DNA from 4 places in the Lentzea sp. JNUCC 0626 genome. Region 3 is predicted to be linked to each of the others. Evidence: riboswitches for the same ligand, from Rfam matches in the RefSeq annotation. Region 3 holds a riboswitch; each other region holds the start of a gene.
What was found. A riboswitch is a leader RNA that binds a small molecule or an ion and turns the genes downstream of it on or off. The one in region 3 is predicted to bind cobalamin.
Positions count from the first base shown of each region.

Region 1: linked by a shared signal. The riboswitch ahead of cobN (cobaltochelatase subunit CobN) and the one ahead of JNUCC0626_RS07950 (CoA-acylating methylmalonate-semialdehyde dehydrogenase) in region 3 are both predicted to bind cobalamin.
Region 2: linked by a shared signal. The riboswitch ahead of JNUCC0626_RS10480 (ribonucleoside-diphosphate reductase subunit alpha) and the one ahead of JNUCC0626_RS07950 (CoA-acylating methylmalonate-semialdehyde dehydrogenase) in region 3 are both predicted to bind cobalamin.
Region 4: linked by a shared signal. The riboswitch ahead of JNUCC0626_RS42410 (putative cobaltochelatase) and the one ahead of JNUCC0626_RS07950 (CoA-acylating methylmalonate-semialdehyde dehydrogenase) in region 3 are both predicted to bind cobalamin.

Region 1 covers NZ_CP171635.1:9,871,849-9,878,752, reverse strand. The annotation lists gene JNUCC0626_RS46570 (helix-turn-helix transcriptional regulator) at 1-47, shown strand, start outside; gene cobN (cobaltochelatase subunit CobN) at 70-3,636, opposite strand; cobalamin riboswitch at 3,673-3,808, opposite strand; gene JNUCC0626_RS46560 (hypothetical protein) at 3,816-4,868, shown strand; gene JNUCC0626_RS46555 (precorrin-8X methylmutase) at 4,865-5,485, shown strand; gene JNUCC0626_RS46550 (RNA-guided endonuclease InsQ/TnpB family protein) at 5,548-6,735, opposite strand; gene JNUCC0626_RS46545 (precorrin-2 C(20)-methyltransferase) at 6,771-6,904, shown strand, end outside.
Region 2 covers NZ_CP171635.1:2,344,237-2,351,140, reverse strand. The annotation lists gene JNUCC0626_RS10495 (ATP-binding protein) at 1-155, shown strand, start outside; gene JNUCC0626_RS10490 (TetR/AcrR family transcriptional regulator) at 189-797, shown strand; gene JNUCC0626_RS10485 (aldo/keto reductase) at 903-1,943, shown strand; cobalamin riboswitch at 2,134-2,354, shown strand; gene JNUCC0626_RS10480 (ribonucleoside-diphosphate reductase subunit alpha) at 2,464-4,836, shown strand; gene JNUCC0626_RS10475 (ribonucleotide-diphosphate reductase subunit beta) at 4,833-5,861, shown strand; gene JNUCC0626_RS10470 (DUF3040 domain-containing protein) at 5,973-6,251, shown strand; gene JNUCC0626_RS10465 (hypothetical protein) at 6,274-6,606, opposite strand; gene JNUCC0626_RS10460 (short-chain fatty acyl-CoA regulator family protein) at 6,620-6,904, opposite strand, start outside.
Region 3 covers NZ_CP171635.1:1,767,323-1,774,226, forward strand. The annotation lists gene JNUCC0626_RS07945 (acyl-CoA dehydrogenase family protein) at 1-1,052, opposite strand, end outside; gene JNUCC0626_RS07950 (CoA-acylating methylmalonate-semialdehyde dehydrogenase) at 1,061-2,560, opposite strand; cobalamin riboswitch at 2,709-2,876, opposite strand; partial or broken gene JNUCC0626_RS07955 (GntR family transcriptional regulator) at 3,045-3,665, shown strand; gene JNUCC0626_RS07960 (CBM35 domain-containing protein) at 3,652-5,844, opposite strand; gene JNUCC0626_RS07965 (hypothetical protein) at 6,028-6,450, shown strand; gene JNUCC0626_RS07970 (hypothetical protein) at 6,716-6,904, opposite strand, start outside.
Region 4 covers NZ_CP171635.1:9,036,020-9,042,923, forward strand. The annotation lists gene JNUCC0626_RS42395 (8-amino-7-oxononanoate synthase) at 1-1,080, opposite strand, end outside; gene JNUCC0626_RS42400 (hypothetical protein) at 1,124-2,185, shown strand; gene JNUCC0626_RS42405 (threonine aldolase family protein) at 2,208-3,167, shown strand; cobalamin riboswitch at 3,196-3,328, shown strand; gene JNUCC0626_RS42410 (putative cobaltochelatase) at 3,366-5,273, shown strand; gene cobO (cob(I)yrinic acid a,c-diamide adenosyltransferase) at 5,339-5,953, shown strand; gene JNUCC0626_RS42420 (cobyrinate a,c-diamide synthase) at 5,950-6,904, shown strand, end outside.

The DNA.
Region 1 (6,904 bases), 2.5 Mb from region 3:
TCGCTCCCACCCCCGGCCACTGCTGCGTCCGCCTCGATCCCGCCTAGCGGGCCCGCGCGTGCCGCTCGCTCAGGCGCCGTCTTCCAGGTCGCCCTCGGTCTCCAGGTAAGCCGCCCGCAGCGCGTCCAAAGTGGACTCCTCCGGGTGCTCCCACATCTTTCGCTCGGCCGCCTCCAGCAGGCGTTCCGCGATGCCGTGCAACGCCCACGGGTTCGACGTCTGCATGAACTTGCGGGTCTCCGGGTCGAGCACGTAGGTCTCGGTGAGCTTCTCGTACATCCAGTCGGCGACGACGCCGGTCGTGGCGTCGTAGCCGAACAGGTACTCGACCGTCGCCTGGAGTTCGAACGCGCCCTTGTAGCCGTGGTTGCGCATCGCCCCGACCCAGCGCGGGTTCACCACGCGGGCGCGGAAGATCCGCGACGTCTCCTCGGTGAGCGTGCGGGTGCGGACGGCCTCCGGGCGGGTGCTGTCGCCGACGTACGCGGCGGGTGCCTTGCCCGTCAACGCCTTCACCATCGTGACCATGCCGCCGTGGTACTGGAAGTAGTCGTCCGAGTCGGCGATGTCGTGCTCGCGGGTGTCGATGTTCTTGGCCGCCACCGCGATCCGCCGGTACGCCGACTCCATGTCCTGGCGCGCCTCGATGCCGTCGACGCCGCGGCCGTAGGCGTAGCCGCCCCACACCGCGTAGACCTCGGCGATGTCGGACGAGTCGCGCCAGTTGCGGCTGTCGATCAACGGCAGCACGCCCGCGCCGTACGCGCCCGGCTTGGAGCCGAAGACGCGCAGGGTGGCGCGGCGCTGGTCGCCGTGCTCCTCCAGGTCGCGCACCATGTGCGCCCGCACGAAGTTCTGCTCAGCCGGTTCGTCCAGCGCGGCCACCAGCTGCACGGCATCGTCCAACATGGACACGACGTGCGGGAAGGCGTCGCGGAAGAAGCCGGAGATCCGGACCGTGACGTCGATGCGCGGGCGGTCGAGCTCGTCGAGCGGGACGACCTCCAGGTTCGTGACGCGCCGCGACTGGTCGTCCCACACCGGCCGGACGCCGAGCAGTGCGAAGACCTCGGCGATGTCGTCGCCGGAGGTGCGCATCGCGGACGTGCCCCAGACCGACAGGCCGACCGACGGCGGCCACTCGCCGTCGTTCTCCTCGCGGTAGCGGGCGAGCAGCGAGTCGGCCATCGCCTGGCCGGTCTCCCACGCGAGCCGCGACGGGATGGCCTTCGGGTCGACCGAGTAGAAGTTGCGGCCGGTCGGCAGCACGTTCACCAGGCCGCGCAACGGAGAACCCGACGGGCCCGCCGGGATGTAGCCGCCGTCGAGCGCGTGCAGGACGTTCGTCATCTCGTCCGTGGTGCGGGCGAGCCTCGGCACGACCTCGACGGCCGCGAACTCCAGGATCTTCTGCACGTCCTCGGACTCGTGCAGACCTGCTGCGGCAGCACGATCCCAGCCCGCGTCCTCCATCGCCTGGACGAGCGCGCGCGCCTCTTCCTCAACCGCGTCAACGTCTTCGCGGCCGGTGGTCGTGAGCCCGAGCGCTTCCCGCAGGCCCGGCAGCGCGGCGACCTGACCGCCCCACATCTGCCGTGCCTGCAACATCGCGAGCACGAGGTTGACGCGGACGGACCCCGTCGGCGCCTCGCCGAGGATGTGCAGGCCGTCGCGGATCTGGACGTCCTTGACCTCGCACAGCCAGCCGTCGACGTGCAGGATGAACTCGTCGAACTCCGCGTCGTGCGGCCGGTCCTCCATGCCGAGGTCGTGGTCGAGCTTGGCGGCCTTGATCAGCGTCCAGATCTGCGCGCGGATCGCCGGCACCTTGGCCGGGTCCATCGCCGAGATGTTGCCGTACTCGTCCAGCAACTGCTCCAGGCGCGCGATGTCGCCGTAGCTGTCGGCGCGGGCCATCGGCGGCACCAGGTGGTCGACCAGCGTGGCGTGCGCGCGTCGCTTGGCCTGCGTGCCCTCGCCCGGGTCGTTGACGAGGAACGGGTAGATCAGCGGCAGGTCGCCGAGCGCCGCGTCGGTGCCGCAGGACGCCGACATGCCGACGGTCTTGCCGGGCAACCACTCCAGGTTGCCGTGCTTGCCGACGTGCACGACGGCGTCGGCACCGAAGTTCGACTCGACCCACCGGTACGCGGCGAGGTAGTGGTGCGACGGCGGCAGGTCCGGGTCGTGGTAGATCGCGATGGGGTTCTCGCCGAACCCGCGCGGCGGCTGCACGATCACCGCGACGTTGCCGGACCGCAGCGCGGCCAGCACGATCTCGCCGTCCTTGGACTTGCTGCGGTCGACGAAGAGCTCGCCCGGCGCCTCGCCCCAGTGCTCCTGCATCGACTCGCGGAAGTCGTCCGGCAGCGTCTCGTAGAACTCGCGGTAGTCGGCCGCGGCGATGCGGATCGGGTTGCTCTCGAACTGCTCCTGCGTGAGCCAGTCCGCGTCCTGACCACCGGCGGCGATCAGCGCGTGGATGAGCTTGTCGCCGTCGAGTTCGTCGACGCCCGGCAGCTCGTCGCCGATGTCGTACCCGTGCTCCTGCATGGCCTTCAGCAGCCGGACGGTCGACGCGGGCGTGTCGAGGCCGACGGCGTTGCCGATGCGCGAGTGCTTCGTCGGGTACGCCGACAACATCACGACGATCTTGCGTTCGGCGACGGGGATGTGGCGGAGACGGCCGTGCCGCACCGCGATGCCCGCGACGCGCAGCGCCCGTTCGGGGTCGGCGACGTAGACGGTCAGGCCGTCCTCGTCGATCTCCTTGAAGGAGAACGGGACCGTGATGATCCGGCCGTCGAACTCCGGGATCGCGACCTGGGTCGCGGTGTCCAGAGGAGACAGTCCGTCGTCGTTCTCGTCCCACGTCTCGCGGCTGGAGGTGAGGCAGAGTCCTTGCAGGATCGGCACGTCCAGCGCGGCCAGCGCGCCGACGTCCCACGCGTCGTCGTCACCGCCGGCGGACGCCTTGGCGGGGTTCGTGCCACCCGCCGCGAGCACCGTGACGACCAGCGCGTCGGCCTTGCGGAGCGTGTCGAGCAGCTCGGGCTCGGCGGTGCGCAGCGACGAGCAGTAGACCGGCAGCGGCCTGCCGCCCTTGGCCTCGATGGCGTCGCACAGCGCGTGCACGAACGAGGTGTTCCCGGCGACGTGGTGCGCGCGGTAGTAGAGCACCGCGACCGTCGGACCTTCGGCCTTCGGTTCATCCCGCTCCAGCACACCCCACGTGGGGGTAGCCGTGGGGGCCTCGAAGCCGTGGCCGGTCAGCAGCACGGTGTCGGAGAGGAACTTGTGCAGCTCGGTGAGGTTCGCCGGGCCGCCGTGCGCGAGGTAGAGGTGCGCTTCGGCACACACGCCACCGGGCACCGTCGACAGCTCCATCAACGCCGCGTCGGGCTGCATCTCGCCACCGAGCACGACCACGGGCAGCCCGCAGGCCAGCAGCCAGTCGAGCCCTTCCTCCCACATCCTGCGGCCACCGAGGATGCGCACGACGACCAGCTCAACACCCTCCACGAGTCCGGGAAGGTCGTCGACGGTCGTGCGTGCGGGGTTGCCGAGCCGGTACTCGGCACCGCTCGCACGCGCCGACAGCAGGTCGGTGTCGGAGGTCGACAGCAGCAGGATCACGCAGGGCTCCATCCCTCGTGGGGTCCTCGCCCCAGATTGCGGGTCACGGGCGAAGCAGAGTTCCTGACTCCCAGCCGGTTCGGCCGGTCACAGTGGCGGGACCGCGCCGGATTCGCACCGGCTTCCTCCTGCGCTTCGTCGTTCGAGCTCACCCTAACCGGCGGGTTACAGTCCGACCTATGCGTAGTCACCCGGATGCCTGCCCCGGCGCCGTCGAGCTGCACGCCGCAGCCGACGGTGGGCTGGCCCGCATCCGGGTGCCGGGCGGGACGCTCTCCGCTGCTCAGTGGGACGTCGTGCGGGCTGCGGCTGCCGAGCTCGGTTCGGGTGCGATCGAGCTGACCTCGCGGGCGAACCTCCAGCTCAGGGGCCTGGCGGACGGCGTGGAGCTGGGTGCGCGGCTGGCTGCGGCGGGGTTGCTGCCGTCTTCGACGCACGAGCGGATGCGCAACATCATCGCGGCGCCGCTGGAGGACAACCAGGGGCTGGTCGACGAGATCGACGCGGCGCTGTGCGGGGACGCTGCGCTGGCGGACCTGCCGGGGCGGTTCCTGGTGACGGTGGGGCACGCGGTGAGCGGGCTCGGCGGAGACTTCGGCCTGGTCAGCACCTCGGAGGGCACCGTTCTGCTGCTCGCGGGCCGCGACACCGGCGTCCGCGTCACCGATCCCGTCGACGCCGTCCTGTCCGCCGCCCGCCTCTTCCAGCAACTGCGCGGCACGGCCTGGCGCCTGTCCGAAGTGGACGACGGTGTGCGAAAGATCACCGCCCACTTCGGCACCTTCGACGCCCCGCGCATCACCCCGGCTGTGACCCCTGTCGCACCTTCACCGTTGACCCCGGGCGTCCCGCTCGGCCGCCTCGGCGCGGCGCAGCTGCCCGGCGTCGCCCTGCGCCTGACCCCGTGGCGCAGCCTGGTCGTGCCCGCCGGCACCGACACGTCCGGCCTCATCACCGACCCGCGCTCCCCCTGGCACGGCGTCAGCGCCTGCACCGGACGCCCCGGCTGCGCGAAGTCGCTCTCCGACGTACGCGCCGATGTGCGCGCTTGGCTCGATATGCCCCACCACACACACGGGCCAGGCCGGGTACCCCCAATTTCGATTCTAGGGAGCAGGTCCGACAGTCCGGGCGCTGTGCACTGGTCGGGTTGTGCCCGCCGCTGCGGCCGCCCGGCGGGCGATGTGATCGAGTTCGTCGCGACCGGCGACGGCTACGAGGAGATCCGTTGACGCAGTACATCAAGGACGGGGCGGAGATCTACCGCCAGTCCTTCGCCACCATCCGCGCGGAGTCGGACCTCAGCGGGTTCCCCGACGACGTGGCGCGGGTCGTCGTGCGCATGATCCACGCGTGCGGCATGACCGACCTGCCCGCCGACGTCTCGTTCTCGCCGAACGTCGTGCGCAACGCGCGCGCAGCACTCCAAGCAGGCGCGCCGATCTTGTGTGACGCCAACATGGTCGCGTCCGGGGTGACGCGCCGGCGGCTGCCGAAGGACAACGAAGTCCTTTGCTACCTCCAAGATCCGCGCACCCCGGAACTCGCCAAGACCATCGGCAACACGCGCAGTGCCGCCGCCCTCGAACTGTTGCAGGACCGGTTCGACGGCGCGGTGATCGCGATCGGCAACGCGCCCACGGCGTTGTTCCACCTCCTCGACCTGATCGCCGCCGGCGCACCGCGCCCGGCCGCGATCCTCGGCATCCCGGTCGGGTTCATCGGGGCCGCGGAGTCCAAGGAAGCTTTGGCCGCAACGGATCTCGAGCACCTCGTGGTGCGGGGACGGCGCGGCGGCAGTGCCATGACGGCGGCGGCCATCAACGCGATTGCGAGCGAAGAAGAGTGACTTACGCCCCAGCTCGATGGCTGGAGCGTCCACCGAGCTCACGCTCGGCAGTTCCTGCTTCTTCATCCTCGGGAAGGAGGAGGTTGCGACAGTTGCCTCTGCGGTTGACACCGAATCGGTCTTCCACCGTCTCCACAGGCCATGACCGCCAGCCCGGCGGCCAGAACGTTCTTCGCGGCATTCACATCACGGTCGTGGACCGCGCCGCATCGGCACGTCCACTCCCTCACGCTCAACGGCAAGGCGTTGACGACGTGGCCACACGTCGAGCAACTCTTGGTCGACGGGAACCAGCGGTCGATCGCGATCAGCTCACGGCCGTACCAGGCGGCCTTGTACGTCAGCATGAACCTCAGCTGTCGCCACGAGGCGTCCGAAAGGGATGCCGCAAGCCGGTTTCCACGACGCATCGCCGAGACGTTCAGATCCTCGATCACGATCGCTTGGTTCTCACGAACGAGCCGAGATGTGGTCTTGTGAAGGAAATCCCGCCTTCGGTCGGTGATGCGAGCATGGACCCGAGCCACGACACGCCGGGCCTTCTCCCGGTTGGACGATCCTTTCTGCTTGCGGGCCAGAGACCGCATAGCCTTGGCCAACCGCTCTCGGTCTCTTCTCTCGTGCTTCGGATTGGCGATCTTCTCACCGGTCGAGAGAGTCACCAACGCGGTCAAACCCGCGTCGATTCCGACGGCAGCGTTGGAGGCTTGAGGGTGGTGACCTACTTCGGCCTCGACCAGAATCGAGACGAACCAGCGTCCGGCACTATCACCGGAAACAGTGACGGTCGAAGGCCGAGCGTCATCAGGAAGCGGCCGAGACCAGACGATTCTCAGCGGTTCGTTCATCTTCGCAAGGCTCAGCTGTCCGTCGCGCCAGCGAAACGCCGACCTCGTGTACTCCGCCGAAGCACGCGACCTCTTACGAGACTTGAACCTCGGATGTCGCGAACGTTTGGCGAAGAAGTTTCCGAAAGCCACGTTCAGGTGTCTGAGAGCCTGTTGGAGAGGCACGCAGGACACGTCCCCGAGGAACGCCAACTCCTCGGTCCGCTTCCAAGCGGTCAGCATCTCCGAGGTACAGCTGTAGCTGACATGCCGCCGCTCAGCCTGCCAAGCCTCGGCTCTGGCCTCCAGGGCTTTGTTGTAAACCAGGCGTACACAACCGAAAGTGCGAGACAGCTCAGCTGTCTGCTCTTCGGTCGGGTAGAAGCGATACTTGAACGCTCGCTTCACCAGTGCCGCCCCCATGAAGACATTCTCGCAGAAGATCGTTTGGAGCCGTCATGACGGGCAAGCTCTACGGCGTCGGCCTGGGTCCCGGCGACCCCGAACTCGTGACGGTCAAGGCCGCGCGGCTCATCAGCGAGGCCGACGTGGTGGCGTTCCACAGCGCCCGCCACGGCAGGTCCGTCGCCAA
Region 2 (6,904 bases), 580 kb from region 3:
ACGAGTCGTCGACGCAGCCGGTCTACGGCCACTCGCGGCTGGGGGAGAACCGCGGTCGCGGCATGGTGATGGTCGAGAGCACGACCAGCAAGTGGGGCACCAGCCTGCGTCCCGGCGGGGGCAAGACGGTGTTCGCCGTCGTGCCGTGCCCGTGAGCACCCGCTGAGCAGCTGGCTACGATCGGGTCCGTGGCTTCCATCACCCGCCGACCGTCCAAAAAGGCCGAACGTCAGGCCGAGGTAGAGGCCGCCGTGCTGGGCGCGACCGAACGGCTGCTGCGCGACGGCACCGCCTTCACCGAACTCGGTGTGCAGCGCATCGCGGACGCGGCCGGCATCGCGCGGTCGACGTTCTACCTGTACTTCCGCGACAAGACCGACGTCATGCGGCGGATCACCGAGAACCTCGGCCGGGCCGCGTTCGAGGCACCGGGGACCGTCACCGCGGACCTGGAGTCGATCACGCGGTCGCAGGTGGAGATCTTCGCCTTCTACCGGGAACGCGCGCATCTGCTCGCCGCCATCGTCGAGGTCTCCGGCTACGAGCCGGAGATCCGCGACGTGTGGAACGCGGCCGTGCAGCGGTTCGCCGACAACATGACCCGCATGCTCGAGGAGGAGCAGGAGGCCGGCCGCACGTCCGCCGACCTCGTGCCGCACACGTGCGCCGAGGTCATCGTGTGGGGCGGGATGCGGGCGATCGCCCACCAGGTCGCCACGAACGGCCTCGAGTCCGACCTGGCCGTGGCCCGCGAACTCGCCGCCAACCAGTGGTACGGCGCGTTCCGCCGACCCTGAGGATTCACCCTCCGAAACCGCTCGACACCGACGCGCTGGTCCGTTCGGGTGTAGAGTCGGACACGATGTCGGACATGGTGTCCGAAAAGTCGTGAGGAGAGCTCGATGCAGTACCGCACGCTGGGCAAAACCGGACTCTGGGTCTCGGAGGTGTCCTTGGGCGCCATGACGTTCGGTGGCGCCACCGACCACCCGATCTGGGGTGCGGTCGGCGCGCTGGACGTGGCCCAGGCCCGCCGGCTCGTCGACGAGGCGCTCGACGCGGGCGTCAACCTGATCGACACCGCGGACGTCTACGCCGACGGCGAGTCCGAGAACCACCTCGGCGAGATCCTCGAAGGCCGCCGCGACCAGGTGTTGATCGCGACCAAGGCGATGGCGCGGTTCGGCCCCGGTCCCAACGACCTCGGCGCGACCCGCGTGCACCTGCTGCGCAGCATCGAGAGGAGCCTGCGGCGGCTCCGCACCGACCACATCGACCTGTTCCAGCTGCACAACACCGACTCGGTCACGCCGATGGAGGAGACGCTGAGCGCGCTCGACGACGCCGTGCGCCAGGGCAAGGTCCGGCACATCGGCGTCGCGAACTTCCCGGCCTGGCAGATCACGAAGGCGCTCGGCATCTCCGCGCTCAAGCAGCTCAACGGGTTCGTCGCGCTCCAGGCGCACTACTCGCTGCTGGTGCGCGACCTGGAGGCCGAGATCCTGCCGATGGTCGAGAGCGAGAACATCGGCCTGACCGTCTGGGGCCCGCTCGCCGCCGGGTACCTGACCGGCAAGTTCGACGCCGAGGGCAACAGCACGGACCCGTGGTCGCGCCGGGCGAAGGCCCCTCAGGCGATTCCGCCGGTCGACCCGTCCACCGCCGCGCCGATCGTCCACGTCGTCCGCGAAGTGGCCGAGCGCAACGGCACGAGCATGCCGCAGGTCGCGCTGGCGTGGCTGCTCGCCCGGCCCGCGGTCACCAGCGTCACGATCGGCGCCCGCACCGTCGAGCAGCTACGGGACAACCTCGCGGCCGTCGAGAACCCGTTGGCGGAGAAGGACCTCGCCGAACTGGACGCGATCAGCGCCCCGGCGCCGGTGTACCCGAAGTGGATCAACGACTACTCCGCCTCCGTGCGCGGTCCCGTGCCGCTCGGCTGAGCCTCGGGAGTTCAGGCGGCGAACGCCGCCGCCAACGGGGCCGAACGAACCGTCCTCAACGCCCACCACCTGCGCTGACCGCAGGGTCGTCCCGCCACGTCGCGAGCCGCGCGGCGGGACGTTTCAGGCACTGGTCCAACCGGGCGACACGCCCACTACATGTAGGTGCGTGTCTCATGATCGCGCCCATGTATTGTGTCCCGCAGCTGGTTCGGCCGATCATCCAGATCGGTCGTCGCAAGAGGGAACCCGGTGTGAATCCGGGACTGCCCCGCAGCGGTGAACGGGAACGAAAGCCGTCAGAAAGCACTGGACGAGGGTGTCTGGGAAGCGACGGCCGGTAGGCGCCTCGGTGATCGATCACCGGGCACGCCCGTGAGTCCGAAGACCTGCCAGCATCCCGCACGCGCCTGCGTGCGGGCGTCCGAGGCCCCGAGGGAGGGCGGGAGGACGTGGCGGTCGCGCGCGCCCGTTCACTCCTCGCTGCTCTCGTGGCCACCGAGCTCGCGAGGAGAGAGCTGTGACGGCGGTCGACACAGTCACCACCACGATGCGCGTCAAAAAACGCAACGGTTCACTCGAACCGGTCGACTTGAACAAGATCGTTCGCGCGGTCGAGCGTTGCACGGTCGGTCTGCACGACGTCGACCCGTTGAGGGTCGCGACCAAGACGATCAGCGGTCTCTACGACGGCGCCACCACGGAGGAGCTGGACAAGCTCTCGATCCAGACGGCGGCCGCCCTGGTCGCCGAGGAACCCGAGTACTCCAAGCTCGCCGCGGGCCTGCTGGCCGCGTTCATCGAGAAGGAGGTGCGCCGTCAGGGCGTGCAGTCCTTCAGCCAGAGCATCGCCCTCGGCCACGCCGAGGGCCTGATCGGCGACGCGACCGCGAAGTTCGTGGCCGCCAACGCCCGCAAGCTCGACGACGCCATCGACCTCGACGGCGACCGGCGGTTCGAGTACTTCGGCCTGCGCACCGTCTACGACCGGTACCTGCTGCGCCACCCGTCCCAGCGATCGGTGATCGAGCAGCCGCAGTACTGGTTGCTGCGCGTGGCGTGCGGGCTCTCGCACACCGCGGCCGAGGCGATCGACTTCTACCGGCTGATGTCGTCGCTCGCGTACCTGCCGAGCTCGCCGACGCTGTTCAACTCGGGCACCCAGCACACCCAGATGTCCTCGTGCTACCTGCTCGACTCGCCGAAGGATCAGCTGGAGTCGATCTACGAGCGCTACGCCCAGATCGCGCGGCTGTCGAAGTTCGCCGGCGGCATCGGCGTGCAGTGGTCGCGGGTGCGTTCGAGGGGTGCGCTGATCCGCGGCACGAACGGCCACTCGAACGGCATCGTGCCGTGGCTGCGCACCTTGGACGCGTCGGTCTCGGCCGTGAACCAGGGCGGCCGCCGCAAGGGCGCCGCGTGCGTGTACCTGGAGACGTGGCACCCGGACATCGAGGAGTTCCTGGAGCTCCGCGACAACACCGGTGAGGACGCGCGCCGCACGCACAACCTCAACCTGGCCAACTGGATCCCCGACGAGTTCATGCGCCGCGTCGAGGCGGACGCCGACTGGTCGTTGTTCGACCCGGACGAGATGCCGGAACTGGTCGACCTGTGGGGCGACGAGTTCGACCGCGCCTACCGCGCCGCCGAGGAAGCCGGCCGCGCGGTGCGGACCGTGAAGGCTCGTGACCTTTATGGACGGATGATCCGCACGCTCGCCCAGACCGGCAACGGCTGGATGACGTTCAAGGACACGTCGAACCGCACGTGCAACCAGACCGCGTCGCCGGAGAACGTGGTGCACCTGTCGAACCTGTGCACCGAGATCCTGGAGGTGACGAGCGACGAGGAGACCGCGGTCTGCAACCTCGGCTCAGTCAACCTCGGCGCTCACATCGACGACACTGCCGGTGACATCGACTGGGAGCGCCTGCGTTCCACCGTCCGCACGGCCGTGGTGTTCCTCGACCGCGTGATCGACATCAACTACTACCCGACCGAGCAGGCGGCGCAGTCCAACCCGCGCTGGCGCCCGGTGGGTCTCGGTGTCATGGGCCTGCAGGACGTGTTCTTCAAGCTGCGCCTGGCTTTCGACTCGCCCGCCGCGCGCGAGCTGTCGACGCGCATCGCCGAGGAGATCTACCTGACGGCTCTGGAGTCGTCGGCGGAGCTGGCCTCCTCGGCCGGTGCGCACCCGGCGTTCGCGGAAACTCGTGCCGCCAAGGGAGATCTGCAGCCCGACCTGTGGGGCGTCACGCCCACGCAGACCGCGCGCTGGGCGTCCGTGCGCGAGCGGATCTCCGAGCACGGCCTGCGCAACTCGCTGCTGATCGCCGTGGCTCCCACGGCCACGATCGCCTCGATCGCGGGCTGCTTCGAGTGCATCGAGCCGCAGGTGTCCAACACCTTCAAGCGCGAGACGCTCTCCGGTGAGTTCCTGCAGATCAACTCCTACCTGGTGCGCGAGCTCAAGTCCCGCGGCCTGTGGACGGACGCGATCCGCAACCGCCTCAAGCAGGACGAGGGGTCGGTGCAGGGTCTCGGCGAACTGCCCGCCGAGGTTCGCGAGCTGTTCCGCACCGCCTGGGAACTGCCGCAGAAGGCGTTGATCGAACTGGCCGCCGCGCGCGGCCCGTACATCGACCAGAGCCAGTCGCTGAACCTGTTCGTCGCCTCGCCGACGATCGGCAAGCTCTCCTCGATGTACCTCTACGCCTGGAAAGCCGGGCTGAAGACCACGTACTACCTGCGCTCCCGCCCCGCGACGCGCATCCAGCAGGCCACCGTCTCCGTCCCCGCCAGCGCGCCGGCCACCCCCGCCGCTGTCGCCGACGCCGAGGCGCTCGCCTGTTCCCTCGAAAACCCCGAAGCATGTGAGGCCTGCCAGTGACCGCCCTGTCCAACACCGCCCGCAAGAACGCCCTGCTCGACCCCGGCATGGACCTCACGCTGCGGCCGATGCGCTACCCGCTGTTCTACGAGCGCTTCCGCGACGCCATCAAGAACACCTGGACCGTCGAGGAGGTCGACCTCCACTCGGACCTCGCCGACCTGAACAAGCTGTCGGACGCCGAGCGGCACCTCGTCAACCGCCTGGTCGCGTTCTTCGCGACTGGTGACACCATCGTCGCGAACAACCTCGTGCTGAACCTGTACGAGCACGTCAACGCGCCGGAGGCCCGCCTCTACCTGTCGCGGCAGCTGTTCGAGGAGGCCGTGCACGTCCAGTTCTACCTGACGCTGCTCGACACCTACCTGCCCGACGAGAACGACCGCGCCGACGCGTTCGCCGCCGTCGAGACGATCCCGTCGATCCGCGCCAAGGCCGAGTTCTGCTACAAGTGGATCGACTCGATCTCGTCGCTGACCGAGCTGCGCACCCGCGAGGACCGCCGCTCGTTCCTGCTCAACCTGATCTGCTTCGCGGCGTGCATCGAGGGCCTGTTCTTCTACGGCGCCTTCGCTTACGTCTACTTCCTGCGCTCGCGCGGGCTCCTGAACGGCCTCGCCTCGGGCACCAACTGGGTGTTCCGCGACGAGTCGATGCACATGGCGTTCGCGTTCGACGTCGTGGACACCGTCCGCCGCGAAGAGCCCGACCTGTTCGACGAGTCGCTGTACGAAGAGGTGCGGCAGATGCTGCGCGAGGCCGTCGACGCCGAGGTGCAGTTCGCCGACGACCTGCTCGGCGGCGGCGTGGCCGGCATGTCGGTGGCGGACATGCGCTCCTACCTGGAGCACGTCGCCGACCGGCGCCTCCAGGTGCTCGGCATCGAGCCGATCTACGGTTCCAAGAACCCGTTCGCGTTCATGGAACTGCAGGACGTGCAGGAGCTCTCGAACTTCTTCGAGCGCCGCGTGTCCGCCTACCAGGTGGGCGTGACCGGCACGGTGGCGTTCGACGAGGACTTCTAGGAGTTCGCCCGGTGCCCCCGGCCCAGCTGGGGGCACCGGCGAATTGGGGGTCAGCACGGATTGGACACGGCCGCCGCCCGAGCAACCATGGGCCTGGAACGGAGGCTTTCCATGGCTTTGGCAGACCGTGAACAACGTGAACTCGAAGAGATCGAGCAGCGCCTGCTCGACGAGGACCCCGCACTCGCGGCCAAGCTGACCAGACCCTCGGTGCTCACGTTCCTGTTCGGCAGCGCCGTGCGGGCACTCGGCGTGCTCGCCGCGTTCTTCGCCGGCCTGCTCGTCGTGGTCGCGGGCGTGACGTGGTCTTCGGCGGCGGTGATCGCGCTCGGCGCCCTCGTGTGCGTCGGGGTGTTCGCGAAGCTCTTCGTGGGTGCCCGGCAGTCCTAGGAGATCAACAGCGCAGTAGCGGTCACTTCGGGGTTGCGACGATCAGATCCGCGATCGACGACGGTGGTGCGGCCACGCCGGGACCGCCCGCGTCCACCCAGTCCGCCACGCCGTGCAGCGACTCGTCGTCCAGGATCGAGCCCACCCACACGGGCTTGGCACCGGCAGCGCGGGCGGCGGGGCTCGGCTGCACGACGACCACGTTCGAGACCTCGCACGCGTCCAGGCAGTCGGCGACCTTGACGGTGGTCAAGCGGGCGCGCAGCAGGTCGAGCTGGCGGTCGTGGTCCACGTCGGGGTGCTTGCGCTCGGTGCCGCAGCAGCAGCCGCGGCACACGGTGATCCGTGCGGTCATGATCTCTGTCTACTCACTCGTGCACGGGATAGGGCGTGAACGTGCTGTGGTTCTCATCGATCGACAGCGTTCGGCCCACCTGGGGGAACGCTCGTTGCGCGCAGCCGACGCGCGGGCAGGTCTTGCAGCCCGGGCCGATCGGGACGGCGGCCTCGTGGTCGTCGAGGTCCAGGCCTGCCGAGTAGACGAGGCGAGAGGCGTGGCGCAGTTCGCAGCCCAGGCCCACGGCGTAGGTCTTGGACGGGGTGCCGTAGCGGTGCGGGCGGCGGGTGACGGTGCGGGCGATCCAGAAGTAGCC
Region 3 (6,904 bases):
CGGACGATCTTCTCCAGCCCGTACTCGGTCAGGTAGCCGTAGCCCCCGTGCAGCTGCAACGCCTGGTTCGCGATCTCGAACCCCGCGTCGGTGCAGAACCGCTTGGCCATGGCGGACAACGCCGTGGCGTTCGCGTCGCCGTGGTCGAGCGCGTCGGCGGCCCGCCACAGCAGCGTGCGTCCGGCCTCCAGTTCGGTGCGCATGTCGGCCAGCCGGAACCGCAGCGCCTGCGCCTCCGACAGCCTGGCGCCGAACGCCGACCGTTCGGACAGGTGCCGCAGCGCCTTGTCCAGCGCGGTGCCCGCGCCGCCCAGGGAGCAGGCGGCGATGTTGAGCCGTCCACCGTCCAAAGCGGACATCGCGACCTTGAACCCGCCGCCCTCGCCACCCAGCAACGCCGTGGCGGGTACGCGCGCACCGTCGAGGACCACCTGGCGGGTGGGCTGGGCGTTCCAGCCCATCTTGACCTCGTTCGGTCCGAACGAGAGCCCCGGAGTGTCCTTGTCGACGACGAACGCCGAGATCCCGGCCGCGCCGATGCCTCCGGTGCGAGCCAGCACGACGTACACCTCGGCGGCGCCCGCGCCGGAGATGAACTGCTTCACCCCGTCCAGCACGTAGTCCTCGCCGTCGCGCACCGCCCTGGTGGACAACGCGGCGGCGTCCGACCCGGCGTCCGGCTCGGTGAGGCAGTAGCTGCCGAACCAGTCCATCGTCGCCATACGCGGCAGGTAGCGGTGGCGCTGGGCCTCGCTGCCGAACCGGTCGATCATGGTGGCGACCATGTTGTGGATCGAGGTGTAGGCGGCCAGTGACGGGCAGCCGGTCGCGAGCGCCTCGAACACCAGCACGCCGTCGAGGCGGCCGAGCCCGGAACCACCGACGTCCTCCGGCAGGTACACGCCGCCGAGCCCGAGCTGGGCGGCCTTGCGCAGCACGTCCGCGGGGAAGTGCTTGCTCTGGTCCCATTCCACGGCGTGCGGCGCGAGGTGTTCGGCGGCGAACTCGGCCACCGTCTCGCGCAGCGCGCGTTGGTCTTCGTCGAGCCTCATCCGCGGCCTCAGCTCATCGTCGGGATCACGAAGCTGGCGCCGTTCTTCACACCGGACGGCCAGCGCGAGGTGACGGTCTTCGTCTTGGTGTAGAAGCGGATCGAGTCCGGCCCGTGCTGGTTGAGGTCACCGAATCCGGACCGCTTCCACCCGCCGAACGTGTGGTAGGCGATCGGCACGGGGATGGGCACGTTCACGCCGACCATGCCGGTGTTGACCCGCGAGGTGAAGTCGCGCGCGGTGTCGCCGTCCCGCGTGAAGATCGCGACGCCGTTGCCGTACTCGTGCTCGCTCGGCAGCCGCAGCGCCGCCTCGTAGTCGGCGGCGCGCACGATCGACAGCACCGGCCCGAAGATCTCCTCGCGGTAGATCCGCATCTCGGGCGTGACCCGGTCGAACAGGCACGCGCCCAGGTAGAAGCCGTTCTCGTGGCCCGGCACGGTGACGTCCCGCCCGTCCACGACCAGCTCGGCACCTTCGGCCACACCGATGTGCACGTACTCGCGCACCCGGTGCACGGCGTCGGAGGTGACCAGCGGCCCGAAGTCCGAGGTGTCGTCCAGCGCGGGCCCGACCTTCAACGCCCGCGCGCGTTCCGCGAGCTTCGCGACCAGCGCGTCCGCCGTCGCCTCACCGACCGGAACCGCCACCGAGATCGCCATGCACCGCTCGCCGGCGGACCCGTACCCGGCACCGACCAGCGCGTCCACGACCTGGTCGAGGTCGGCGTCCGGCATTACGATCATGTGGTTCTTGGCGCCACCGAAGCACTGCGCGCGCTTCCCGTGCGCGGCGGCGGTGGTGTAGATGTACTCGGCGATCGCGGAGGACCCGACGAACCCGACCGCCTCGACCCTCGGGTCGGTGAGCAGCGCGTCGACCGCCTCCTTGTCCCCGTTGACCACGGAGAAAACGCCCGGTGGCAGACCAGCCTCGAGGAACAGCTCGGCCAGCCGCAACGGCACCGACGGGTCGCGCTCGGACGGCTTGAGCACGAACGCGTTGCCGCAGGCGATCGCCGGAGCGGCCTTCCACAGCGGGATCATGGCGGGGAAGTTGAACGGCGTGATGCCCACGACCACCCCGAGCGGCTGACGCATCGAGTAGACGTCGATGCCGGTGCCCGCGTTGTCGGTGAAGTCGCCCTTGAGCAGATGCGGAACGCCGATCGCGAACTCGACGACCTCCAGTCCCCGCTGGATGTCCCCGCGCGCGTCGGCCACGGTCTTGCCGTGCTCGGACGACAAGAGCCGCGCGAGGCTCTCCTCCTCGGCCCGCACGAGCTCGACGAACTTCATCAGCACGCGGGCCCGGCGCTGGGGGTTCCACGCGGCCCACTCCCGCTGGGCGGCAACGGCGTCCGCGACGGCGTCGGAAACCTCGGCGGCGGACGCCAGCGGCACCCGCGCCTGAACGGCGCCAGTACTCGGGTCGAAGACGTCGGCGAACCGGCCGGACGTGCCGGGCACGGGCTTGCCACCGACGAAGTGGTGCAGTTCCTTGCTCACAGGAGATCCTTCCGTCAGAGCGCAGGACGGAGCCGCCCGAGTCGCATATGGACGACCGGGCACGGCGACAGCACGGCTTATGGCTGTGGGATCGCGTTTCTCGCGCAGGCAGGAAGAATCTGCATGCGTTCAGCTCCATCCTCGTGGACGAACACGGACGTCCACAGCCGGTATCCTGGCTCCCGGATCGACGTGGGGCCCCGGCCTTCCCGGCTCGCGCCAGTGGCCTGCTGATGGGACACCACTCCCCGGTCACAGTGGCGGGACCGCGCCGGACTCGCACCGGCTTCCCTGCACCGTGGACCTTCGGCCAACATAAAGTAGGACTTCCTACTATGTCGAGAGTGCGCCAGGTCACGTCACCCGGAAGAAAGCGGCGCCCCCGGGCCGTGACCAGCCGGGGGCGCCGCGGGCCGCTCCGATGTAGTGCGAGAGACGGGCGTCGTCGGGCAACTGGAAGGCGCCCTCCGGCAGCTCAGTACCGATCCGGAACGCGATCATGCGCGGCGCCCACGCACCCGGCGACCCGCTGAAACCGCAGGCCCTCGCCAAGGAACAGGGCGTGAGCCTGGCCGTGGTGCGCGAGGCGCTCGTCCGCCTGGTCAGCGAGGGCCTCGCCGACCAGCTGCCGAACCGCGGCTTCGCCGTCCCCGTCTACTCGGACCGTCGCCGGCAGAAGATCGCGGAGGCCCGGATGACCGTCGAACCGGCCGTCCTGCGCTCGTCTGTCGAGCGGGGCGACCTCGACTGGGAGGCCTGGGTCCGCGCGGCGCACCACCGGCTGGCACTCACCCCCGCGTTCATCGGCGACTCCGACGAGCACCACAGCGAGGAGTGGGCGGAAGCGCACCGGATCTTCCACCGTATCCTGCTGGAAGGCTGCGGCAACGCGTCCCTGCTGGACACCTTCGACCGGCTGTGGACCGCGAGCGAACTCGACCGCCGCTGGTCGGCGAGCCGCAATGGGGAGCGCGACCACCTCGCCGAGTAGCGCGCCCTGGAGGAGGCCGCGCTCGCCAGTGACGCCGACGCCGCCGCGACGGCGTTGCTCCGGCACCTCGGCCACACCGCGACCGGCCTGCTTTCCGACGTCACGGCGTCGTGACGGTCAGCCAGTCCAGTTCGGCGAAACCGTTCCGCTTCCGCAACGCCACCCTGTTCTCTCCCGCGGTCAGCGGCACCAGGACCGTCGCGGCGCGGGCGGCGCGGTCGTGCTGCTCGGTGCCCAGCCACGAGCCGCTCGGCGGGTACACCGCGACCGCGCGCTCCACTCCGCCCACGAGCACCGTGTGGTCGGCCGGAGCGGTCGTGCCGTTGGCGTGACCGATGGCGAGCCGGTACGTGCCGGTGACCGGGGCGTCCACCACGAACTCGACCTGGCTGTCCGGCGCGTCGATGCCGCCCACGTAGTCGGGCACGTAGTTCGACCGGTACGGCACCGCCCGCGCCGACGTGATCGCCGCGTTCTCCGCCTCGTACCGGTGGGTGTCCGGCCGCACGTCGACGTAGTCCAGTTCGGCGTAGCCCGTGCCCCGGCCGAGCCGGACGTCGTTGCGGCCCGCCTGGAGCACCAGTCGTTTCGTGACGGTGCCCAGCTCGGAGCTCGCCCAGCCTCCCGTGGCCGGATAGCCGACCTCGCCCTGGCGCACGCCGTTCACGCTCACCGCGTGGGCCGCCGGGCCGACGCCCGCCGCGTACCGCACGGTCATCGCGTACACGCCGGTCGCGGCGACGGTCACCGGGAACGTCACCGCGCTGCCCGCGTGGTCGAGGCCTCCGACGTACGCACCGCCTGACGCTGGAACACCGTTGTGCCGCAGGGCTTCCGTCACCACGGCCTGCTCCGCCTCGTACTTCGACGGGTACGCGTCCGGGCCGGCCGCCGGGCTCACGACGACGCGGTACCCGTCGTATCGGTTCATCCGGCGGATCGGCACGACGAGGTTTCCGCCGCCGTCGACCGTCAGGATCTTGTCGAAGACGTTGTAGGTTCCCGTTTCCGGGTCACCGCCCGCGTCGACTCGGCGGTTCGCCTCGCGTGGGTCCTTGTCCCACACCGTGGTGTCGAGCCGCACCCGGACCTGGCCGGTCAGCCCGCGCGCGTTCAGTCCGGTGACGCGCACGTCCACCGGCCCGTCTTCACCACCGGCGAGCACGGTGAGACTGCGTGCCCCGTCGTCCCAGGAGGCGAGAGCGTCCGACCGCAGGTACGCGCGCCCGTTGGTCGTGTCGTCCCAACGGTTCACGTGCGCCTTGCGGCCGCGCATGTCCTTGTACCACTTCATCATCCAGAAGCCGCCGTTCGGCGCGAGGGCTCCGCCTCCGGTGCGACGCAGGGTGTTCCCGAGCAGTCCGGGGTTGGTGTAGATCGCCATGGCGCCGAAGTCGACGTCGTAGCGTTCCAGGTCGGCCCAGTAACGGATCATCGATCCGGGCACGCCCTCGAAGTCGCCGGGGTTCGCCGAGTCGGTGGTCTGTGGCCCGTACTCCTCGACCACGACCCGCAGCGGCCGTCCCGGCACCCCGAGCTCGTTCTCCAGCGGCCGGTAGTAGCGGGTCAGCGCCTCCGGCACGTCGCCGGGACTCCGGCCGAGGTTGTGCCAGCCGACGATCTGCGGCACGGTCCCGGTGTCGACGGCGTTGCGCAGGAAGTCGCGCATCTTCTGCTGCTGCCCGGCCTGCCACGGCAGGTAGAACTCCCAGTTCGGCCCCATCACCGGCACGGTCGGGTCGATGGCGCGGACACGGCGGACGGTCTGCGTCCACAACCAGTTGAACTTCTGGTCGTACGTGCCGCCCGGCACCGCCGCGTCGCGTTCGAGGCCGTGCAGCTTGTTGTCGGCCTCGTTGAACGGCGCCACCGCGAGCAGAGTGTCCCGATAGGACTGAATGCGCCGGGTGGCCTCGTCGACCCGCTCGAACCAGTGGGCCGTGCCCTGCCACTGGTACCAGGGATTGCCGCCCATGAGGTCGTTGTACCGCGCGATCATCTTGACGTCCGTGCCCCGCACCTTGGGCGCGACGACCTCGGTTCCGGCGCGCTCGCCCTCGTTCCAGCGGGCCGTCATGTGCTGCGAGACGGTCAGGTGGGTCTGCGCGAGCAACGCCGCCGGGGTCTCCGTGGTGCGGGACGTGACGCCCAGCAACGAGCCGAGCCCCGGCTTCTTCAGGGCGCCGCCGAGTCGGTTCGCGTCGACCACGATCACCGGAGCGGTCGCGGCGTTCGCCGGCAGCGGCGCGACGGTGGCGCTGAGCACGACCGTCGCGACCACGACGAGCCTCATGCCTCGAACCGCACTTCGCATGGCTGTTCCCTTCGCGACTCCGGGAGCGCTCCCAGGTCAATTACGATGGAACACCCGTCCCCGTCGCGACAAGAGCGAAGTCCGAAAGAACGAGGCTTTCGCGATCAGCCCCGCGCAGGCCCCGAAAGTCGGGACTTTCGAGACCCCGGATCGTCGAATTCGATGGCGTGCAACGAGGTCATCGGAGAAGACGGAAGCCTTGAGGAGGCCTCGATCTACCAGGAGAGCTACGGCACGCTCCGCCCGCTGCCCGAGGAGATCCGGGAGCACACGGCACAGTTCTTCGCCAAGGCCAAGCGGCTGGACGTCGGCCACGTCCTCGACCACCCCAACGGCACCCGTCAGCTGCAGAAGAGCCGGCACACCAAAGGTTTCAGGGCATCTGGACCCAGTTCAACCGGCGCTGCGACGGTGAACGCACCCGTTACGTCATGCTGCCCGTTCGCACGTCATGTGACCAGTCCAGGGCATCCGCTGCTGTTCAACAGTCCCAGCCTCCCGTACAGGCCGCGCTCCACGGGCGGCACGACCAGCGGTTGTTCACGGCCTTGCGGTCACCAAAGCACAACCTGGCGCTGGTGCTGAGCGGTGACGCCGGGGTGGGCAAGTCAGCGTTGGTGCGGGCGGCCGCCGCCGAACCGTCCGCAGGTCGTCGGGGGTGTCACTGCTGTCGACCCGTTCGCACGTGGATTCTCGGTCGGGTGATCAACGAGTACCGATATGCGGCTTGAGCTGCAGCGCCCGCTTTCCGAGCGGCACAGGCGCGGGTGTGCGCGTTGACGTACTTCTGCACAGACACCGACGCGCACCTCACCCCGGCCGGGCACGAGGCCGTCCTGGCCGCCGCTGGTTACTGGTTCAGCTGGTTCGCCGCGTACTCCGCCCGGTTCCACAGCGCGAAGTAGAGGACGTCGGTCCACCAGCTGAGGCCGATCGGGTTCTCGGTCCTGTCGTCGCGCGTGTTGTCGAAGTCGTCGGTCAGCACGAGCCCGTGGAACGCGTCCAGCGGCGGCGCCGACCGCTCGGCCGCTGCCGCGGC
Region 4 (6,904 bases), 3.3 Mb from region 3:
GATCTGGTCCGGCACCGACGGCGGCCGGAAGCAGCCGACGACGACACCGCTCGCGCGGCACGTCTCCGCCCACCGGAACGCCTGCTCGGGCCCCGGTGCCCGCACGCTCACGACCGCCGCCGTGGGCGTGCTGACCTGGAAACCGGCTTCCTTCAGGCGGTTGCTCAGGTCGTGCGCCACGGTCAGCGCCCGCTCGGGACGGTCCGGCTCCTCGCGCAGGATCCTGATCGCCGCGAGGGCCGCCGCCGCGCTGCTCGGCGCGAGGCCGGTGTCGAAGATGAACGGCCGCGCGGTGTCGATCAAGTGCTTGATCACGCGCGACGGGCCGAGCACCGCGCCGCCCATGGCGCCCAGCGACTTGCTCAACGTCAGCGTGGTGATCACGTCCGGCTGCTTGATGAGGCCCGCTTCCGCGACCGCCCCACGGCCGCCCGGTCCGACGACGCCCAGGCCGTGCGCGTCGTCCACCACCAGCGCCGATCCGTTCGCGCGGCAGACCTCGTGCAGTTCGTTCAGCGGGGCGATGTCGCCGTCGACGCTGAACACCGAGTCCGTGACGACGATCGCGCGCCGCTTGCCGCGGGTCTCCAGCGCGTGCCGGACCTTGCCCACGTCGCAGTGGTCCGCGACGACGACGTCGGCCTTCGACAGCCGCGTGCCGTCGATCAGCGACGCGTGGATGTGCTGGTCCGCGACGATCGCCGTGCCGGGACCCGACAACGCCGTGACCGCGGCGAGGTTCGCCATGTAACCGCTGCTGAACACCAGCGCGGACTGCGAGCCGCAGAAGTTCGCGAGCTCGAACTCCAGCTCGGCGTGCAGCTCGGTCGAGCCCGTGACCAGGCGCGATCCCGTGGACCCCGCGCCCCACTTCAACGTGGCGGCCGCGGCGGCACCGGCGACGCGCTTGTCCTTGGCGAGCCCGAGGTAGTCGTTGCTCGCGAGGTCGAGATCCGTCGAGTCCGACGTGCGCGGCCGCAGTCGCCGGGTCAGACCGGCCTTGGCTCGCGCTTCAGAGCGGACGTCGATCCAGTCGAACGTCGCCTCACCAGGACTGGAAATCGCCTCAGTTGTGCTCACGGTCACCGCCTGAGTCTCCCATCCGGCCGCTAGCGTGCCGCTCGTGGACCTGTTCACCTTCACGCGCGCCGAACTCACCTCGCCGGTGCAGTTCCTCGGCGGCCGCTGGGTGGTGTCCTCGTACGACGACGTGCGCGCCGTGTTGGCCGATCCCGTCACGTACCTGCCCGACAACGCGCTGACCGCCGTGACGCCGGTGGCTCCGGCGGCGTTGCGATCACTGGTCCGCGCCCGCTTCTCGCTCCCGCCGACGCTCGCGAACAACGGGTCCGAGTCACACGCTGACCTGCGGCGACTCGTGGCGTCGTTCTTCACGGCCGCGCGCGTTGCCGCTGCGGAGCCTCGCATCGAAGCCCTCGTTCTGGAACGCCTGGGTGGCACGGATCTCGTGCGGGACCTCGCCTGGGACCTGCCCGCGATCGTGCTGATGGACATCCTCGGACTGCCCAACGTCGACATCCCGACGCTGAAGCGGTGGAGCTCCGGGTCGCTGGAGTTCTTCTGGGGCGACATCACCCGCGAACGTCAGCTGGAGCTGGTCGGCGACGTCGGCGACTTCCACCAATGGCTGATCAAGCGCTATCACGCCCGCGACGGCGACTTGTTCTGCGCGCTGGCCGACGCCGGTGTGTCCGCCGAGGACTCCGCGGGCCTCTGCTACTTCCTGCTGATCGCCGGCCAGGAGACGACGACCCAGTTGCTGTCCACGGCGTTGCGGCGCGCGTTGCAGGACCGTTCGCTGTGGGCGCGGCTGCCCGAACCCGGCGTCGCGGAGGCGTTCGTCGAGGACGTGCTGCGGACCGAAACGCCCGTGGTGACGTGGCGGCGGCTGACCGCGCGTGAGGTCGTTCTGTCCGGTGTGCACGTTCCGGCCGGTGCGGAGCTCGTGTTGTTGTTGAGCGGTAAGGAAACCGACTCGCGCCACCTGGCGTTCGGGTACGGCCGCCACTTCTGCCTGGGCGCGGGGCTCGCCCGGCTGGAGGCCGCCGTGACGTTGCGCACGGTGGCGGCGCACGAACCGTCGTTGCACCTGGTCGGACCACGACCGGAGTGGCTGAACCTGCTGTCGTTCCGCGCGCCGAAGTCGGTGGCTGTGAGCCGTTGACCTGAGGTTTGATGCTGGGGTGATGAACCGTCAGCTCTCGGGAGTCCGCAAGAAGACGCTGCTGGAGACGCTCGGCCCGGTGCCGGACGTCGACCCCGACCGGTACGGCGACGGCGGCCCGGTGGGTGCGCTGGAGGAGCGGGTCGCCGCGTTGCTCGGCACCGAGGCCGCGTTGTTCGTGCCGACCGGGACGATGGCGCAGCAGATCGCGTTGCGGTGCTGGGCCGACCGCACGCACAACCCGATCGTCGCGATGCACCCGCAGGCGCACCCGCTGCACCACGAGGACGACGCGCTGACCGTGCTGTCCGGGCTGCGGCCGATCAAGGTGCGCAACGCCGACGTCGGGACGTGCCCCGAGCCGTTCGGGACGCTGCTGCTGGAGGTGCCGGACCGCGAGGCCGGGTTCGTCCTCCCGACCTGGGACGAGCTGACCGCGACGGTCGACCTGGCCCGCGAACGGGACGCGGTCGTGCACCTCGACGGCGCGCGGCTGTGGGAGAGCACGCACGGCCTGGGCAAGCCGTTGCCCGAGATCGCGGGGCTGTTCGACTCGGTCTACGTGTCGTTCTACAAGTCCCTCGAAGGCATCTCCGGGGCGGCGCTGGCCGGGTCGCGGGACTTCGTCGAGCAGGCACGGGTCTGGCGGCACCGGTACGGCGGCATGCTGTTCCAGCAGTGGCCCGCCGCGCTGTCGGCGTTGCACGGCCTGGACACGGTCCTGCCGAAGCTCGGCGAGTACGTCGCGCACGCCAAGGTCGTCGCTCAGGCGATGGACCAGCCCGAACCGCACACCCACCAGTTCGCGCTGCACCTGCCCGGCGACCCGGCCCGGCTCAAGGAGTTGAGCGGCAAGTTCCTCGGCGGGTTCTGGCAGGACGGGCCGCTGGCCAAGACCGAGGTGACCGTGGCCGGCCCCGCGCTGGAGTGGACGGCGGACGAGGTCAGGGCAACGTGGCAGGAGTTCCTCGGGCTGATCTAGCGACGTCGCTCACCTGGCTGTTGGACCCGGCCGTGCGAAGTGCGACGATGCCGGGGCTGTGAGGGGAACGCGAGGAAGCCGGTGGAACTCCGGCGCCGTCCCGCGACTGTGACCGGTTTTGGACGCCGGAAGTCAGGAACTCGTCCCCCTCTTCACCTCACCGCGGGCGTGGACACCCGAGGAAGGACTTCGCTGAGCATGTTCCCGTTTTCGGCTGTCGTCGGCCATGACGACCTCCGGCTCGCCCTGCTGCTGAACGCCGTGCACCCCGGCATCGGCGGCGTTCTCGTCCGAGGCGAGAAGGGGACCGCGAAGTCGACCATCGTGCGTGCGCTGGCCGCGTTGCTGCCGGAGCTCGACGTCTCGGCGGGCTGCCGGTTCGGGTGCGCGCCCGGGACCACCGACTGCCCCGACGCACCGCACGACGGCGTGGAGCGGCGCCCAGCCCGGCTCGTCGAACTGCCCGTCGGTGCCACCGAGGACCGCCTGGTCGGGTCGCTCGACCTGGAGAAAGCGCTGACCGAGGGCAAGCGCGCGTTCCAGCCCGGCCTGCTGGCCGCCGCGCACCGGGGCGTGCTCTACGTCGACGAGGTCAACCTGCTGCACGACCACCTGGTCGACCTGCTGCTCGACGCCGCCGCGATGGGGCGTGCGCACGTCGAACGCGAGGGCGTGTCGGTGTCGCACCCGTCGCAGTTCCTGCTGGTCGGCACGATGAACCCCGAGGAAGGTGAGCTGCGGCCGCAGCTGCTCGACCGGTTCGGGCTGACCGTGGCCGTGAAGGCCGCGCGGGACGTCGCCGTGCGCACCGAGGTCATCCGTCGCCGGCTCGCCTACGAGGCCGACCCGGTCGGGTTCGCCGCTCGCTGGGCCGATGAGGACGTGCAGCTGAAGCAGCAGATCACCGACGCCCGGTCGCGGTTGGCCGGAGTGTCCCTTCCGGACGGTGAGCTGCGCCGGATCGCCGCTGTCTGCGCGGCTTTCGAGGTCGACGGCATGCGCGCGGACCTCGTGGTCGCCCGTGCCGCCGTCGCGCACGCAGCGTGGCGCGGGGTCGGCGCGGTCGAGGAGATCGACGTCGAGACCGCCGTCCGGCTCGCGCTGCCGCACCGGCGCCGCCGCGACCCGTTCGACGAGCCCGGCATCGAGGAGCAGCAGCTCGAGGACGCCATGAAGCAGGCGGCCGAGCACGCCGAAGAGCCTTCGGACGAGGGTCCGGACGACGACGGCCCCGGCGGTGGCGAGCTGCCCGAACCGCAGGAAGGCCCGAAGGGCAACGGGAACGCGCCTGCCGACCGTCCGGCACCGGAACCCTCGCCCGCGTTCAAGGCGCGGCTGCTGGAGGTTCCCGGCGTCGGGGAAGGTGCGCCGGGCAAGCGTTCCCGGGCCCGTGCCCGCACCGGCCGGATCGTTCGTTCGTCCACTGTGGACGGCAGTGGGCTGCACCTGGTCGACACGCTGACGACCGCCGCGCCGCACCAGGCCGCGCGGGGCCGCAGCGGTCCCGGACTGCTGCTCACCGCCGCCGACCTGCGCAAGGCCGTGCGGGAGGGCAAGGAGTCGAACCTCGTGTTGTTCGTCGTCGACGCCTCCGGCTCGATGGCCGCGCAGAAGCGGATGTCGGCGGTCAGCGGCGCGGTGATCTCGTTGCTGCGCGACGCCTACCAGCGCCGCGACAAGGTGGGTGTGGTGACGTTCCGGGGCCAGACCGCCGAGGTCGCCCTGCCGCCCACGACTTCCGTGGACGCCGCCGCGACGCGGTTGAAGAAGATGCGCACCGGCGGCCGCACGCCGTTGGCGGACGGTCTGCTGAAGGCCCACCGCGTGCTGGAGATCGAACGGCTGCGGGACCCGCGCAAGCGTCCGCTGGTGGTGCTGCTGACGGACGGCCGGGCTACGTCGAGTGGCCTCGGCGGCGACCCGACCAAGGACGCGCTGAAGGCCGCCGGACTGCTGGAGCAGACCGCCGTCGTGGTCGTCGACTGCGAACAGGGCCACGTCCGCCTCGGGCTCGCCGCGAAGATCGCCGAGGCGTTGCAGGGCACCTGCGTCCGGCTCGAGCAGCTGTCCGCCGACCACCTCGCCGGCGTCGTCCGGGCCGCGTGAGTTCGCTTCCCGGCGAACTCACCGGAGTCTGCGGAGCAGCGACCAACGAGCAAGGAGAAACCCCTGTGCCCCAAGGACAACCCACCGAGGTTCCGAAGGACGGCCTGACCACCCGGCAGCGCCGCAACCGCCCGTTGCTGATGCTGCACACCGGCGAGATGAAGGGGAAGTCGACGTCGGCGTTCGGCATGGCGCTGCGCGGCTGGAACCAGGGCTGGGACATCGGCGTGTTCCAGTTCGTGAAGTCCGCCAAGTGGAAGGTGGGCGAGGAGTCCGCGTTCAAGGCGCTCGGCCGGCTGCACGACGAGACCGGCGAGGGCGGTGCCGTCGAGTGGCACAAGATGGGCGAGGGCTGGTCCTGGACCCGCAAGCAGGGCACCGAGGACGACCACGCCGCCGCCGCACGTGAAGGCTGGGCGGAGATCGCGCGCCGCCTTCAGAGCGAACGGCACGGGTTCTACGTGCTGGACGAGTTCACGTACCCGCTGCACTGGGGCTGGATCGACGTGGACGAGGTGGTGGACGCGCTGGCTTCCCGGCCCGGTCACCAGCACGTGGTGATCACCGGGCGGCACGCGCCGCAGAAGCTGATCGACGCGGCGGACCTCGTGGTGGAGATGACGAAGGTCAAGCACCCGATGGACGCCGGGCAGAAGGGGCAACGGGGGATCGAGTGGTGAACAGGCTGGTCATCGCCGCCCCCGCGTCCGGCAGCGGCAAGACCACCGTGGCCACCGGCCTGATGGCGGCGTTGCGCCGCACCGGTTCCCGGGTCGCGCCGTTCAAGGTCGGCCCCGACTACATCGACCCCGGCTACCACTCGCTCGCCACCGGCCGTCCCGGTCGCAACCTCGATCCGGTCATGGTCGGCGAACATCGTGTCCCGGGCCTGTTCGCGCACGGCTCGAAGGGCTGCGACATCGCTGTCGTCGAGGGCGTCATGGGGCTCTTCGACGGCCGCATCGACACCGCCGGCATCGGTTCGACCGCGCACGTCGCCAAGCTGATCAACGCCCCCGTGCTGTTCGTCGTGGACGCGCGCGGGCAGAGCCGGTCGCTCGCGGCGTTGCTGCACGGCTTCCGCGGCTACGACCCCACGGTCCGGCTGGGTGGCGTGATCCTCAACCAGGTCGGTTCCGAACGCCACGAGCAGGTGCTGCGGTCGGCGTGCGACGAGGTCGGTCTCGACGTGCTCGGGGTGTTGCCGCGCGATCCGCAGTTCTCCTTGCCCTCACGGCATTTGGGGCTCGTGACGGCGGCCGAGCACGGCGCCGAGGCCGTGGCCGCCGTGGACGCGATCACCGCCGCCGTGGCCAAGCACGTCGACCTCGACGGGGTGCGCAGGCTCGCGTCGGTGCCCGCGATGGCGGTCGCGCCGTGGGAGCCGCAGGTCGAGCGGGTGTCTTCGGAACCGGTCGTGGCGGTCGCGGGTGGGGCGGCGTTCACGTTCGGGTACGCCGAGCACGTCGAGGTGCTGAAGGCGGCGGGCGCGGCCGTGGCGGTGCTTGATCCGTTGAAGGACGAAGAACTGCCGGAGGGCACGGCGGGGCTGGTGTTGCCGGGCGGATTTCCCGAGCAGCACGCGGAAGCGCTGTCGGCCAACGCCCCGTTGCGCGCGGCGGTGGCTCGGT